DNA from 2 places in the Janthinobacterium sp. GW821-FHT03C10 genome. Region 1 is predicted to be linked to the other one. Evidence: predicted binding sites of a transcription regulator. Region 1 holds the regulator's gene; the other holds the start of a gene.
What was found. Region 1 encodes LexA, which represses DNA repair genes until DNA is damaged. Its sites were predicted from a motif close to ACTGTATNNNNATACAGT; they were not measured.
Positions count from the first base shown of each region.

Region 2: AC07VH_RS17455 (putative DNA modification/repair radical SAM protein) is a predicted target of LexA. The motif match lies at 4,689-4,706, and genes of this name have one in related genera.

Region 1 is NZ_JBWKUN010000007.1:13,294-21,217, forward strand. It holds gene AC07VH_RS22100 (DUF47 domain-containing protein) at 1-217, opposite strand, end outside; gene AC07VH_RS22105 (replicative DNA helicase) at 312-1,697, opposite strand; gene rplI (50S ribosomal protein L9) at 1,833-2,288, opposite strand; gene rpsR (30S ribosomal protein S18) at 2,316-2,606, opposite strand; gene priB (primosomal replication protein N) at 2,632-2,931, opposite strand; gene rpsF (30S ribosomal protein S6) at 2,952-3,338, opposite strand; gene lexA (transcriptional repressor LexA) at 3,614-4,249, shown strand; gene AC07VH_RS22135 (cystathionine gamma-synthase family protein) at 4,315-5,556, opposite strand; gene purF (amidophosphoribosyltransferase) at 5,600-7,123, opposite strand; gene AC07VH_RS22145 (CvpA family protein) at 7,163-7,651, opposite strand; gene AC07VH_RS22150 (SPOR domain-containing protein) at 7,672-7,924, opposite strand, start outside.
Region 2 is NZ_JBWKUN010000005.1:79,284-87,207, reverse strand. It holds gene AC07VH_RS17475 (sigma 54-interacting transcriptional regulator) at 1-175, shown strand, start outside; gene AC07VH_RS17470 (BON domain-containing protein) at 453-815, shown strand; gene AC07VH_RS17465 (bile acid:sodium symporter family protein) at 1,016-2,029, shown strand; gene AC07VH_RS17460 (UdgX family uracil-DNA binding protein) at 1,981-3,444, opposite strand; gene AC07VH_RS17455 (putative DNA modification/repair radical SAM protein) at 3,441-4,673, opposite strand; gene AC07VH_RS17450 (DUF8616 domain-containing protein) at 4,888-7,924, shown strand, end outside.

The sequences.
Region 1 (7,924 bases):
TCGGCGTGATGAAGGTCTTGTGCAGCATTTCCACGGTGGCGTAGGTGACCTTGTCCGCCTGTTTCTCGATGCTTTCGATCGCATGCACGCGGTTTTCCAGGTCGTCGAAATTGGTCATCAGGCCGAGCATCTCTTTCGCGCCCTTGACGCACAGTTCCGCGTGCTGGTTAAACAATTCAAAAAACTTGCCCTCAGTGGGCATCAAGCGTCCAAACATGTCATTCTCCGTTAAGCATTGAGTCGTGTTATTTACTACAGAAAGCCGCCCCGTATGAGGGGGCGGCCAATGGAATTGCCAGTGCTGCTGAGTCTTAGTCGCCTTGGTAAAGCGCCAGGCCACCACTGTAATTGCCAAATTTGGTGTACTGCCCCATGAAGGTGAGGCGGATGCTGCCGATTGGGCCGTTACGCTGTTTACCGATGATGATTTCGGCCGTTCCCTTGTCCGGCGAGTCGGGGTTATACACCTCGTCGCGGTAAATGAACAGGATCACGTCGGCATCCTGCTCGATAGCGCCCGATTCGCGCAAGTCGGACATGACAGGACGTTTATTGGGACGTTGTTCCAGCGAGCGGTTCAGCTGGGACAGCGCGATCACGGGACAACCGAGTTCCTTCGCCAGGCCTTTCAAGCCCCGCGAAATCTCGGAAATCTCCGTGGCGCGGTTGTCGCCCGGGGTATTGGCCGACATCAGCTGCAAGTAGTCGACGATGATCAGGCCCAGCTTGCCGCACTGGCGCGACAGGCGGCGCGAGCGGGCGCGCAATTCGATCGAGTTGAGCGCCGGCGTTTCATCGATGTACAACTGCGCGTCGTTCATCTTCTGGATCGCATTCGTCAGGCGCGGCCAGTCCTCGTCGTTCAGGCGGCCCGTGCGCAGGCGGTGCTGGTCCAGCTGTCCGACGGAGCCGAGCATACGCATGGCCAGCTGGGCGCCGCCCATCTCCATCGAGAACACGGCCACGGGCAAGCCGCTGTCGATGGCCACGTTCTCGCCGATGTTGACGGAAAACGCCGTCTTGCCCATCGACGGACGGCCCGCCACGATCACCAGGTCGCCCGGCTGCAGACCCGAGGTCATGCGGTCGAGGTCGATGAAACCGGTGGGCACGCCCGTGATTTCACTCTGGTTGTCGCGGCTGTACAGCTCGTCGATGCGCTCGACCACCTGCGTCAGCAGGGGCTGGATGGCGGTCCAGCCCTGGGCGCCGCGCGCGCCTTCTTCGGCGATGGCGAAAATCTTCGATTCGGCCTCGTCAAGCATCTGCTTGACTTCCTTGCCTTGCGGGCTGAAGGCCGTGCCGGAGATATCGTCGGCGACGGTGATGAGTTTACGCAGCACGCCGCGGTCGCGCACGATCTCGGCGTAGCGCCGGATGTTCGCGGCCGATGGCGTGTTCTGCGCCATGGCGTTCAGGTAAGCGAGTCCGCCCACGTCCTCGGCCTTGCCGAGCTGGGTCAGGGTTTCAAAAACAGTAATGACATCGGCTGGCTTGGAAGCGTTAACCATCTTGACGATTTGCTCGAAGATGATGCGATGGTCATAGCGATAGAAATCCTCCGCATGCATGAAGTCGGCGATGCGGTCATAGGCGGCATTGTCGCGCAGCAGACCACCGATGACGGATTGTTCTGCTTCGATCGAATGCGGCGGAATACGGAGGGAATCCAGTTGCGGATCAGAGGGGGCGTTCATGGCGCGAATTATACCCGCTTCGGCGTGCCGGCAAAAATAAAGGGCTGAAAATGAGCGAAAAAAAGGCCACAAAAAAGCCGGGCGAACCCGGCTTTTCATAGTGCGGCAGCGCTTGCGGGCCAGGCCCGCAGACGATTACGCGTTCGCGTCTGGAACGACAGCGATCACCACTTCCACGACCACGTCGGTGTGCAGAGCAACCGAAACGTTGTGCTCGCCAACGATCTTCAGCGGGCCGGTAGGCATGCGGATTTGTGCTTTTTCAACAGCAAAACCTTGCTTGGTCAGCGCTTCAGCGATGTCGAAGTTGGTGACGGAACCGAACAGACGGCCATCGACGCCAGCTTTTTGAGCAACTTGAACGGTCAGGCCGCTCAGTTTTTCGCCCTGGGCTTGCGATGCGGCCAGTTTGGCGGCAGCAGCTTTTTCCAGTTCGGCGCGCTTGACTTCGAATTCAGCCACAGCGGTTGCCGTAGCACGACGTGCCAGGCGTTGCGGGATCAGGAAGTTACGTGCGTAACCGTCTTTGACTTTGACGACTTCGCCGAGGTTACCGACGTTTACAACTTTTTCTAACAGAATGATTTGCATAGTTCTTCTCCAGGAATATCTGACCGATTAAGCGTGGTGCAGATCGGTGTATGGCAGCAGCGCGAGGAAGCGAGCGCGCTTGATTGCGGTGTCGACTTGGCGCTGGTAGTGCGCTTTGGTACCGGTCAGGCGTGCTGGCATGATCTTGCCGTTTTCCTGGACGAAGTCTTTCAGCGTGTCGACGTCTTTGTAGTCGACTTGCTCAACGTGAGCTGCCGTGAAGCGGCAGAACTTCTTACGTTTGAACAAAGGGTTTTGCTGTTTGCGTTTTTCTTTAAGCTTGAGCTTATTTTTGTCGAACTTTTTACCGAATGCCATGTCAGGCTCCTGTATCTAAAATGCGCTAGTCGGGAATGACTGCACTAAAATCAATGATGTGAAACACCAAACTCTTGCTGTTGCGGCTCTTCCTGGCCAGGAAACCCGTGAACTGATACACCCCGCCCAAGCTTGCCTGACTGAACCGGCCTGAAATTTCGCCAGCGGCTAGCGCGGCAACATCAAACTCGGTCAAACGGGCAATCCCTGCTTCCATCTGCTGCGAACTGTGTTGCAATACTGCATTCACAATCGGCAGCCCTGCCGGGGTATAGCGCAATATTTCGCGCTCGGCAATGATGGCGGTGACTTGTAGCTGGTTCAGCGCACGATCCTGGTCAAAAATTAAGCGGCTGCGGCTGGAGCGGCTGCTGGTGCTTCGGTGCGGTGGCTTTTGGCCGCGTCTTCGCGTTGTACCGATTTCATCATCGGCGAAGGAGCTGTTTCAGCTTTCTTCATTTTAACGGTCAGGTGACGCAACACGGCATCATTGAATTTGAATGCTGTTTCCAACTCGACCAGGGTCTCGTTGTCGCATTCGATGTTCAGGCAGATGTAGTGTGCTTTAGGCAGCTTTTGGATCGAGTAAGCCATTTGGCGGCGGCCCCAATCTTCCACGCGGTGAACCGAACCGCCGCGGGTGGTTACGCTGGCTTTGTAGCGTTCGATCATCGCGGGCACTTGCTCGCTTTGGTCCGGATGGACGATAAAGACTATTTCATAATGACGCATGCAAACTCCTTCAGGTCGGATTGATAATCGCCCACCCCGGCGTCAAGACGGGTGTGGGAAGGTCAGCCGAAGATTATAACCGCCTTTTGCAAACGTTTCAATCATTGCTTGCGCCAGCGCCCGAAAAGACCGCGCGCGAACGCGCTTTCCGCCCATGGACAAGTATTTCTTGCGAAATTCGCCGAAAACACGCAAATCCCCTTGCATAGTGGGCGATACTGTACAAAAATACAGTCTGTTCATATAGACAGCATTTCAGTATGCACCCACCGCTCATGATCAAGCTGACAGCACGACAAGAACAAATCCTGAACCTGATCAAGGACGCGATTGAAAACACGGGCTTTCCTCCCACCCGTGCCGAAATCGCCAATGAACTGGGTTTCAAATCGGCCAACGCGGCCGAAGAGCATTTGCAGGCCCTGGCCCGCAAGGGCGCCATCGAGATTTCGCCCGGCACCTCGCGCGGCATCCGCCTGATCGGCGCGGCGGCTGAAGCCCTGCCATCGAAAGTGCCGGCAGCGCTGCTGATGTCGCTGCCCCTGATCGGCCGCGTGGCGGCAGGCTCGCCCATCCTGGCACAGGAAAACCTGGAAGCGAGCTACAACGTGGACCCGGCCCTGTTTTCGGCCAAGCCCGACTTCCTGCTGAAGGTGCGCGGCTGGTCCATGCGCGACGCCGGCATCATGGATGGCGATTTACTGGCCGTCAAGAAGGTCGACAGCGCCAAGAACGGCCAGATCGTCGTCGCCCGCATCGGCGACGAAGTCACCGTCAAGCGCTACAAGAAGACGGGTTCCGTGATCGAACTGTTCCCGGAAAATCCCGACTTCAAGGTCATCACCGTATCGCCGGAAGATGAATTCGCCCTGGAAGGGCTGGCCGTCGGACTCATGCGCAGCTGGCATTAAACGACTGCACGAAAAAAGGGCCGCAACAGCATGACTGTTGCGGCCCTTTTCATTTATCCGGCGACTTATACATCGAGTGCCTGGCGGAAATCCTCGAGCAGATCCACCTCGTCCTCGATGCCGACGGAGACGCGGATCAGCGATTCGGCGATACCCATGCTGGCACGCCGCTCGGCACCCATCTCATAGAAGATCGTGTGGGCGACGGGAATGACCAGGGTGCGCGTGTCGCCGAGGTTGCTCGCGGGAATGGCCAAATTCAAACGATTGAGGAAATCGAAGCAGTCGATGCCATCCTTGAGTTCAAAGCTGAACAGGGAGCCATAGCTGCGGAACAGGTCGCTCGCCAGCGCATGCTGCGGGTGCGACGCCAGACCCGGGTAATGCACGGCCGCCACGCGCGGATCGGCGGCCAGCATGGTGGCCAGGGCCAGGGCGTTCGAGCAGGTGCGGTCCATGCGCAAGGCCATGGTTTCCGCGCCGACGGCGATATGGTGCGCCGCTTCCGGCCCCAGCGAGGCGCCGAAGTCGCGCAAGGCCTTGGCGCGGATTTGCGCGATACCCCATTGCGCCGGCGCCGCCTTCTTGTAGTTCTCAAAGATGTTCGGATACTGCGTCCAGTCGAACACGCCCGTGTCCGTCAAGCTGCCGCCCAGCGCATTGCCGTGGCCGCCGATGGATTTCGTCAAGGCATTGACCACCAGGCCCGCGCCCACGGCTTTCGGGCGGAACAGATACGGCGTCGTCATGGTGTTGTCGACGATGTACAAGATGCCCTTCTCGCGGCACAACTCGCCGATCTTTGCCAGGTCGGCGATCTGCGTGCGCGGATTGGCGATGGTTTCCACGAACACGATGCGCGTGGCCGGCGTGATGGCGGCCGCCACGTTGGCCACCTCGGTGGCGTCGACGAACGATACATCGATGCCCTGCCCCGTCACCGTTTGCCACAGGCTGTTGGTGTTGCCAAACAAAAAGGCCGACGACACCACATGGTCGCCCGCGCGCAGCAGCGACTGCACCACGGCGCCGATGGCGCCCATGCCGGTGGCGAAGCACAGGGTGGCCACGCCATCTTCCATCTGGTTGACCTTGTCTTCCAGCGCGGACACGGTCGGGTTGCCCTGGCGGCCATAGCGGAAGCCCGGCTCCTTGCCCTGGAACACGGAAGCGAGCTGGCGCGCATCGCCATAGCCGAACGCGACGGAAGTGTGCACGGGCTTGTGCAGGGAGCCGTGCTCGATGCCCTTGCGGCGGTCGTTATGCAGGATGGTGGTGGTAAAGCCGTAGTTTTTTTTATCGTTCATGATCGCGGAGCAAAAAAAGCCCGGCGCTAGCCGGGCAAGATAATTACGCTTCTGTCGTGGCCAGGTTCAGGTTCAGCTGGGAACGCGGCGTATCTTCGGGCGCCGCCGCCTTCGGATGGTGGCGCGCATATTCCAGGCGGTCCAGGTATTCCTGCGACACGTCGCCCGTCACGTAGACGCCGTCGAAACACGAAGCCTCGAAGTTGACCAGGGCCGGGTTGACGTCGGCGATCGCCTGCTTCAGGGCGCCGATATCCTGGTAGACCAGGTAATCGGCCGTGATTTCGCGGCACACTTCTTCCGTCGTGCGGCCGTAGGCGATCAGCTCGTCGCGCGTCGGCATGTCGATGCCGTACACGTTCGGGTAGATGACCGGCGGCGCGGCCGAGGCGAAGATGACTTTCGTCGCGCCCGCTTCACGCGCCATCTGCACGATTTCACGGCTGGTGGTGCCGCGCACGATGGAATCGTCGACCAGCAACACGACTTTATCCTTGAACTCGGACGGGATCGCGTTGAGCTTCTGGCGCACGGATTTCTTGCGCGCCGCCTGGCCCGGCATGATGAAGGTACGGCCGATGTAGCGGTTCTTGATGAAACCTTCGCGGTACTCGATGTTCAGCGCCATGGCCAGTTGGATGGCGGCCGGACGCGAGGAATCGGGAATCGGCATGACCACGTCGATATGCACGCCGGGCAGTTCGGTGCGGATCTTCTCGGCCAGGTATTCGCCCATTTTCAGGCGCGTGGCGTATACGGAGGCGCCGTCGATGACGGAATCGGGACGGGCCAGGTAGACGAACTCGAACACGCATGGGTTCAGGCTGGCGTTGTCGGCGCACTGGGCGCTATGCAATTGCTTGTCGGCGTCGATAAAGACGGCTTCGCCGGGACCGATGTCGCGCACGAAGCGGAAGCCCATGCCTTCCAGGGCCACGGATTCGGAAGCGATCAGGTATTCGGGTCCCTGCTCCGTTTCATTGATGCCCAGGCACAGCGGGCGGATGCCGTGCGGGTCGCGGAAGGCCAGCAAGCCCACGCCGGCGATTTGCGCGACGGCGGCGTAGCCGCCCTTGACGCGGCGGTTCAGTACGGTAACGGCCTTGAAGATGGCTTCCGGGTCCAGGTTCAGGCCCGTCGTCGCTTCCTGGATTTCATGCGCCAGCACGTTGAGCAGCACTTCCGAATCGGAATCGGTATTGATGTGGCGGCGGTCGTTCTTGAACATTTCCAGCTTCAACTGTTCCCAGTTGGTCAGGTTGCCGTTGTGCGCCAGGGTGATGCCGAACGGCGCATTCACATAGAACGGCTGCGCTTCCTCTTCGCTCGACGAACCGGCCGTCGGATAGCGGCAATGACCGATGCCCGAATTGCCTTGCAGCGAACGCATGTTGCGCGTACGGAAGACGTCACGTACGAGGCCGTTGGCCTTGTGCATGGAAAACATACTGCTGTGATTGGTCGCAATCCCTGCCGCATCCTGACCGCGATGTTGCAGGAGCAACAATGCATCATAGAGCAATTGATTGACAGGTTGATGGGAAACGACGCCGACGATGCCACACATGGTGTGCTCCTAAACTGTGCTACTGATTTTAAAAAAAATTCAAAATTTCACATGCTGCGCGTAAGCGGCAGGCAGATAAGGCTTGATGGCGCGCGCGCCCTGCTCCGCGAGCGGGCTGAGCTGCGCGTTTTTCCAGAATGGCTGCTGCGGTATGGACGTCATGCCACACAAGATGACGGCGGTCAGCACGATCACAAGGCCCCGCGCCACGCCGAACAGGCTGCCCAGGGTGCGGTCGGCCAGGCTCAGGCCCGTCACCTTGACGAGGGCGTCGACCGTCATGGACAGCAATCCCATCAAAATGCGCACGCCGATGAACAGCACCACGAAGGCCAGCAACAAACGGATCGCTTCGCCCGGCACGGCTTCCGGCAGGAACTTCGCCAGGGTGGCGCCATAGGCGTTGGCAATGACGAACGCCACGACCCAGCTGACCAACGACAGTATTTCCTTGACCAGGCCGCGCATCATGCTGATCAGCACGGACGTCACCAGCACGAACAGCACCAGGTAATCGAAGATCGTCACGCGCGTTCAGCCTTGCAACATCACGCCGGTACCAGGCTGCCGCCCAGGCCCAGCTTTTGCAGCTTGGCGCGGGTCTTTTCGGCGTCTTCACGGCTGCCAAACGGCCCCACGCGCACGCGGATGCGCTCGCCCGCCGGGCTGGAGACTTTCTGCGTGTACGACTTGATGCCCGCTTCGCGCAGCTTGTCCTGCAATTCATCGACCTTGTCCTGCGTCGCCAGCGCCGCCACCTGCACCACGAACTTGCCGCTGCCGGCGTCGTGGGCCTTGTCT
Region 2 (7,924 bases), on a different contig from region 1:
CAAGCAGCGTTTCGAGCGCGACTACCTGATCCAATTGCTGCGCCTGACGGATGGCAACGTGGCCGACGCGGCCCGCCTGGCCGACCGCAACCGCACGGAGTTCTACCGTTTATTGCAGAAATACGAGCTGACGCCAGCCCTGTTCCGGGCCGACGGCGACCCTGTCGCTGATTAGCGACAAAAATAAAGCGTGGATAATCAAAGGCTTACTGAAAAATATTGATGATATTGCCACAAGCTGTCGTCGTCAGGCGACAAAAAGCCCGGTTTTTCGGGCCGGATTCGCCTGAAACGCGCTGGAAAAATTGGCTTTGAATATAAGTGGTTGATTTTGAAGGGAAATTAAAAGCTGGCACGGTGCTTGCTGTATGGGTAGATGTGACGCTTCAAAGTGTTGCTGTTTATTGCTATAGCCAAGTAAGAAGCTTTTAACTTCATTGAGAGGAACTACCATGCAAACATCGAAACTGTTCAATACCCTGGTTGCCGCTATCGTACTGTCGGGCGCCTCGATCACCGCTTCGCATGCAGCTGACTCCGCCCCAAAAGCACAAGCTCCTGCTGACACCGTCGTGGCCGCCAACGCCGCCGCTGCCGTCCCTGATGAAACCATCACTTCCTCGGCCAAGGCCGCCCTGAGCGCCGATGCGCAAGCCGCTGCCCTGCCGGTCAAGGTAGCAACCCAGCAAGGTGTGGTCGTCCTGTCGGGCGACGTGCCGAGCGCCGAAGCGGGTGACCGCGTCGTGCAGATCGTCGCTTCCGTGAGCGGCGTGAAAGAAATCAAGAACGAGCTGAAAGTCAAAGCCGCCGGCTAAGCCCTCGCGCTGTACTTTACTCCGGGTTGCCCTGTCTGCGGACAGGGCATTTTTTTGTGCCATTGTGTCCACAAGCCACGCCTGCTTCCAGGCAGATAGCTCGGCAATGGGGTTAGAATAGCCAGCACTGGCGCCGTTTCCGGCGCTTTTTGTCATCCATGGCGCAGTGTTGCAAGGCTGGGCCGCTACCAGGCTACCGCATGTCTTCATTCTTTCCCGCCGCCCTGCTGCGCAATCTGAAACCCGACAACTTCACCATCGCCCTGCTCGTCACCGTGGCGCTGGCCAGCTTCCTGCCCTGCACGGGCCAGACGGCCGTGGTCTTCGGCAATGTCACCACTGTCGCCATCGGCGCCCTGTTCTTCCTGCACGGGGCCAAGCTGTCGCGCGAAGCCGTGGTGGCCGGCGTCATGCACTGGCGCCTGCATTTGCTGGTGCTGGCCAGCACGTTTATTTTGTTCCCCCTGCTGGGCCTGGCCCTGCGTCCGCTGGCGCTGACCTTCCTCACGCCCGAGCTGTACGTGGGCATCCTGTTCCTGTGCGCCTTGCCATCGACCGTGCAATCGTCGATCGCCTTGACGGCCATGGCGCGCGGCAATGTGCCAGCCGCCATCTGCAGCGCTTCGGCCTCGAATTTCATCGGCATTTTCCTTGCGCCCATCCTGGTGGGCTTGCTGGTGGCCAAGGGCGCGGAAAGCAAGTCGTCGGTCGACGCGGTATTGTCGATCGTCATGCAGCTGCTGCTGCCCTTCCTGGCCGGCCAGTTCCTGCGCCGCTGGATCGGCCGCTGGGTCGACCGCCACAAGGCCATGCTGAAATTCGTCGACCAGGGTTCCATTTTGCTGGTGGTCTACACGGCCTTCAGCGAAGCCGTCAGCGAAGGCCTGTGGCACACGATCTCGGTGGAAACCTTGGTCGCCCTGGGCGTGTTCAGCATCGTGCTGCTGGCCCTGGTCCTGGGCCTGATGACCTTCATCAGCCGCCGCCTGGGCTTTAGCAAGGAAGATGAAATCGCCATCGTCTTTTGCGGTTCGAAGAAAAGCCTGGCCAGCGGCGTACCGATGGCCAAGGTCTTGTTTGCCACGCACTCGCTGGGCATGGTGATTTTGCCGCTGATGCTGTTCCACCAGATTCAATTGATGATTTGCGCCGTGATTGCGCAGCGCTATGCGCGGCGCGACGAGGGGCAGGAAGTGCCGGCGGCGGCGCCGTGATGCGGGTCCAGCAGCAGCTGCAACGCCTGTCGCAAGCCGCTGACGATCACCGCGTACGCCTGGCGCCGGCTCGCCGCATCGGCTGCGCGCAGCACATATGACGGGTGATACACGGTGACCACCCAGCGCCCGTCGTGTTCGATGGGCGTGCCGATCAGCGGCGTCATGCTGGCCGCGCCATCCTGCAGCACGGCTTTCAATGCCGTGCTGCCCAGCGCCACGATCACCTGCGGTTGCACGCTTCGTAGTTCTTCCTCCAGCCAGCCGCGGCAGGCGAGGATCTCGCCTTGGGCCGGGGTTTTGTGCAGGCGACGCTTGCCGCGTGGTTCCCATTTGAAATGCTTGACGGCATTGGTCAGATAGATGCTGTCGCGCGCCATGCCCGCTTCCTGCATGGCCTGATCCAGCAGCGCACCGGCCGGGCCGACGAACGGCAGTCCGGCCAGATCTTCCTGGTCGCCCGGTTGTTCCCCGACGAGCATGATGCGGGCGGTGTGCGGGCCTGTGCCGGGCACGGCTTGCGTGGCGTGCTGCCACAATGGGCAGCGGCGGCACTGCTCCAGCGTCGTGGCGATCTCGCGCACCGGCTGGGCCCGTTCTGCGCTGATCGGGATCATGGCGGCACCCTGGCGCTGTCCCACGCTGGCGGTCTGGCCCGTGCGGCGCTCGCCGTTGGCGGCGCCGCTCAGCATGGCGGGCACGATGGCGCCTTCGGGCAGGTTTTTCCAGAAGCGCGAGGGGATATGGCTGTGCAGCAAGTCAGCATTCACGCGGGCCGGATTGAAGATGCTGCGGTAATACGTCAGCCACAGGGCTTCGCCCGCATCGTCGATGTCGGCCGCTCCCTGCATCAGCGGCGGACCCGCGTGCAAGGTGGCGCCATCCCACAGCATGCTGGCGCCGGGCGTGGCGATCAGCCAGCTGGTCGATCCCATGCGGCGCGCGAAGTGGCGCGCCACTTGCGGCAGCACCGCGTGCGTGGGTTCGAACCAGGCCACGAAGCGGGGGGCGCCGTCACTTTCCGGCCGCTCGCGGAAGCGCACGTAGGCATGCATGTCGTGCTCTTCGCGGTGCACGGCCTTGACCATGGCGTGCAGGCGCGCGCCGTCCGCGTCGGCCGGTGAAACCACGTCGTGCTGGCCCAGCTGCCAGCGCCACAGTACCTGGTACAAAAAGGCCCAGCGATCCGGGGCGCTGAAACAGGCGGCGCTCTCCAGCAGCTCCACCAGCTGGCGGGGCAGGCGCAGCGGTGGCGCGCCGGTATCCGTGGCCTCCGGCGTGGAGGAAAACAGGTCGCCGTCGCCGGGCTGCGACTGCCAGGCCACATCGGCAGGCGGCACGCCGCGCGCGATTAGTTCGCGTGCAGCCGCGCGCCACGCGTCGAACGATTGCGCCAGCCGCACGAACGTAGTCATGCGGCCTGCAGCTCCGGCCATAAGTTCAATTGCTGCGGGGCGTCCGCCATGGCGCGGCGCAGGTGTTCCGAGGCGATGGTGTCGCGCGCGGGAAAGTAGTCGGCCGTGATGATGAAGGGGGCACTCTTTTTCATGCTGCAGCGCAGGCGCGACAGGTCGGCATAGCGCACTTGCCGCAACCGGCGCAGATCGACGATGCGCTGCGCGTTGCGCAGGCCGATGCCGGGCACGCGGGCGATCATGTGCTGCGCCGCGCGGTTCAAGTCCAGCGGAAAATGTTCGCGGTGCGCCAGCGCCCACGCCAGTTTCGGATCGATATCGAGCGCCAGGTTGCCGCCGCTGGCGGGCAGCAATTCGCTGGCCTGGAAACCATAGCTACGCAGCAAGAAATCGGCCTGGTACAGCCGGTGTTCGCGCAGCATCGGCGGTGGCGCCAGCGGCACGCTTTTCGGGCTGTCGGGGATGGGGCTGAAGGCCGAGTAGTACACGCGCTTGAGTTTATAGCTGCCGTACAAGGTTTCGGCCGTGGCGAGGATCTGCTGGTCGTCGCTGGCGTCGGCGCCGACGATCATTTGCGTGCTTTGCCCGGCCGGCGCGAAACGGGGCGAGCGCGGTTCTTCCGCCTTTTCATCGAGCTTGCGGCGGATGGCGCCCATGGCCAGCTTGATCGTGTGCACGCTCTTTTCCGGTGCCAGCTTTTGCACGCTGTCCTGGGTCGGCAGTTCGATATTGACGCTGAGCCGGTCGGCATAGCGGCCCGCCTGCGCGATCAGGGCCGGGTCGGCGTCGGGGATGGTTTTCAGGTGGATGTAGCCGCGGAACTGGTGTACCTCGCGCAACTCGCGCGCTACCTGCACCAGTTGCTCCATCGTGTAGTCGGCCGAGCGGATGATGCCGGAACTGAGGAAGAGGCCGTCGATGTAGTTGCGCAGGTAAAAGTCGCTGGTCAGTTTCACCACTTCGGCCACCGTAAAGCGCGCGCGCGGCACGTTCGAGGTACGGCGGTTGACGCAGTACTGGCAATCGTACAGGCAGTAATTCGTCAACAGCACTTTCAGCAGCGAGACGCAGCGCCCGTCCGGCGTGTAGCTGTGGCAAATCCCCATGCCCGAGGTGGCGCCAAAGCCGTCCTTGCCGATGGAATCGCGCTTCGGCGCCCCGCTGCTGGCACAGGAAGCATCGTACTTGGCCGCATCGGCCAGGATTTCCAGCTTGTCCGTCAATTCCATGGCTCACCTCGATATACTGTGTTTATATACAGTATATCAGGGAATGCCGTGTGCTATCACTTGCATGAAGCTGGGTTGTTGATCCAGGGAGGAATGGCCTTCACACCGTAAGGACATTGCATATAAGTAATGAAATATAGTGCTAGGATGTAAATGTTAGCTGGAGTTTCATTCTTGGAGACTCTTAGCCAAAAAATACCTCCGATCCACTCTCATGTTCAGCCTATTCCAGAAAAAACTCGTTTTAGTATTCCTCGTCCTCTTCTTCCAGAGCCCGTTTGTGCAAAGCTACACCATGCCGACGATCACCGTCACCGCCGAGCGCGAGCGGCAGGCGTATGAAGACTGCGTTGCCATGAGCGGTGTATTTTGCCGCTGGCCCGGCGACATGTTCGACGTCTACAACCGTCCCTCGCGCGGTGCCGGCACGCCAGGCCCCGCCAATACCGATGCCGCGCCATCGAATGCCAATACGAATATCAATCGCTGCGGCGCCATGACGGCGCACCCGGTGGTCATTGCCACCGGCGAGAAGATCAAACCCGAGGTGGATTTCCAGTCATTGGGTCTGTACGGCCTGGGGTTGAAGAGAACTTATCGCAGCAAGCATGCGGTCGGTACTTTATTTGGACCACAGTGGCTCTCCAACGTGGATGTGCCCAGGTTGAATGAACCGAATTGCGGCAATACGGGAACGGGGCGATGCATACCCCGTTCTGTGACGGTGACCGATCCCACCGGCAGCACGACCAATTATCAATTTGTCGGAGAAAACGAGTTTCCCTCCACCTTGGACCCGAAAGCCGGTTCTTACTTATACCTGTCAGGAAAATCGGCACGCAGGGGAGAAATGGTCTACACGCCAGGAATGGGATGGGTCCTGTGGGCCAACGGCAATACCTACACCTACAACAAGGTGGGGGCCATCGTCTCCATCGTGGAAGGTGCCGGCGCGCAACTCAATTTCCAGTACGGCGCCAATCCGAATCAGCTTGCCAGCGTCAGCAACAGCAGCGGCCAGCTGATCCAGTTCACCTGGGGCGGCAATGGCAAGGTGAGCCGAGTGCGTGATCCTGCAGGCAACGACTGGAACTATGAATACCATGCCAGCGGCATGCTTGCCAAAGTCACTGCGCCCGCCAGCCAGGAGGTGCGCGAGTATCACTACGAGACGGCACATCCCGCTTTATTGACCGGTATCAGCATCAATGGGCAGCGCCATAGCCGCTATGCGTATTTTGCCGATGGCCGGGTCAGCGAGAGCGGCCTCGAGGGTGGAGAGGAGCGCGAGACGTTCGTCTATGGCGCCAATCAAACGACGGTGACCGATGTGCGTCAACAAGCGACCACCCACAAGTTTGCCCTGATCGGTGGCGAGCTGAAGCCGACATCGGTTTCCCGCGCCGGCACGGCGACGTGCGCCGCGGCGGCCGCCAGCACCGCGTATGACGCCAACGGCTACGTCGACTATACGCTGGACTGGAATGGCAACAAGACGGACTACAGCTATGACAAGGATGGCCATCTGTTGAGCAGGACTACGGCGGCAGGCACGGGCGCGGCGCAAACGGTCGTGCATAGCTGGAATGGGAATGAGATTGAGAAGACCGAATACCGCAATGCGGGCAACGTAGCCTATTTGCGCGTCAGCTACACGTATTACCATGCATGGGCCCCATCGGGAAAGCTCGAGAGCGAAACCTGGGATGACCTGAAGACCGGCAAGCAAAAGAAATTCGTGCACACGTACACGTTTTATCCGAACAGCACCATGTCAAGCTGGACAGTATCGCGCAGCCTGCCTGGTGGCGCGGCAGTCACGCGCTATGACTACGACACGCGCGGCAACTTGACCAGCATGACGAATCCGCTGGGCCACCAGCAAGCATGGGCAGGCCATGACGGCATGGGGCGTCCATCGGGCTATACCGACAGCAATGGCGTCGCCAGTACCTATGCTTACGATGGCATGGGCCGCCTGCTGGCAACGACGCTCAATGGCAGCCAGACGACGCATCTTGCCTATCATGCGGGCGACCTGGTGCGTTCCATCAGTTATCCGGACGGCAGCATGACGCAGTATCAATACACTGCGGGCGGCCGGGTCGAATATGTCGGCAATGCGCTGGGGGAATTTACGCATATTGCCGTGAATGTTCCTGACAACAGCGTGCGTGTGAGTTCCGCCCTGCATCACGCGGAGGTGAGTGCTGGCCTGCCAGTTCCAGTTGCTGCGGGAGAGTTGAGCACCACGACGGAAATGGATACGCTGGGCCGTCCGTTTGGCGAGCTTGGCAATCATGGCCAGCGCCTCGACAAACGATACGATCACAATGGCAATCTCGTGAGCGTCACCGATGCGGCTGGGCGCTCAACCTTATATGCGTATGACGCGGCGAATCGTCTCGTCAAGAGTACCGCGCCCGATGGCGGGGTGACTGTACTGGCCTACGATGCCGAGGGTATGTTGGCATCGGTAACCGATCCGCGTCCATTGCAAACGCGCTATACCTATAATGGTTTTGGCCAAGTCATTAGCGTGGTCAGTCCGGATACGGGTACCACCACATATGGCTATGACACTGCGGGCCGGTTGGAAAGTGAAACACGTTCCGATGGCAGAGTTACCCGCTACACCCTGGATAGTCTGGATCGTCAAATTTCACGCAGCAATAGCGGTGAAACCGAGAAATTTACCTATGACGAGGGACGGTTTGGCAAGGGGCGTCTGACTGGTTTCACGGATCTTACGGGGTACACCGGCTACGCCTACAACGCATATGGGCAGCTCACTGTACAAGCCAATAATATATACGGCAGCAACTATACGACTGTCTGGGACTATGATGCTGCGGGCCGCCTGGAGGGTATCCATTACCCATCGGGCACACGTACTTTTTATTCGTACGATGCATACGGCCGCGTGAGTGAGCTCTTGACGAATGTGACTGGCGTATGGACAAAACTGGCTGACTCAGTGCTGTATCAGCCAGTCAGCGGTAAGCCCCATGCTTGGCGTTACGGGAATAATTTGCCGCGCAGGGTGACGCTGGATGTGGATGGCCGAATTACGCGCATTTCCGGCAATGTGGAAAACGTGGAATATCGCCATAACAATACGAATCAGATCATTGCCATGATCGATGCGGGCAATGAACATATGACCCAGGGAATTGACTATGATGCGGCTGACCGCGTAGGACTGGTGACGCGCCGGATCGATTATCAGAGTTTCTCCTGGGACCAGGCTG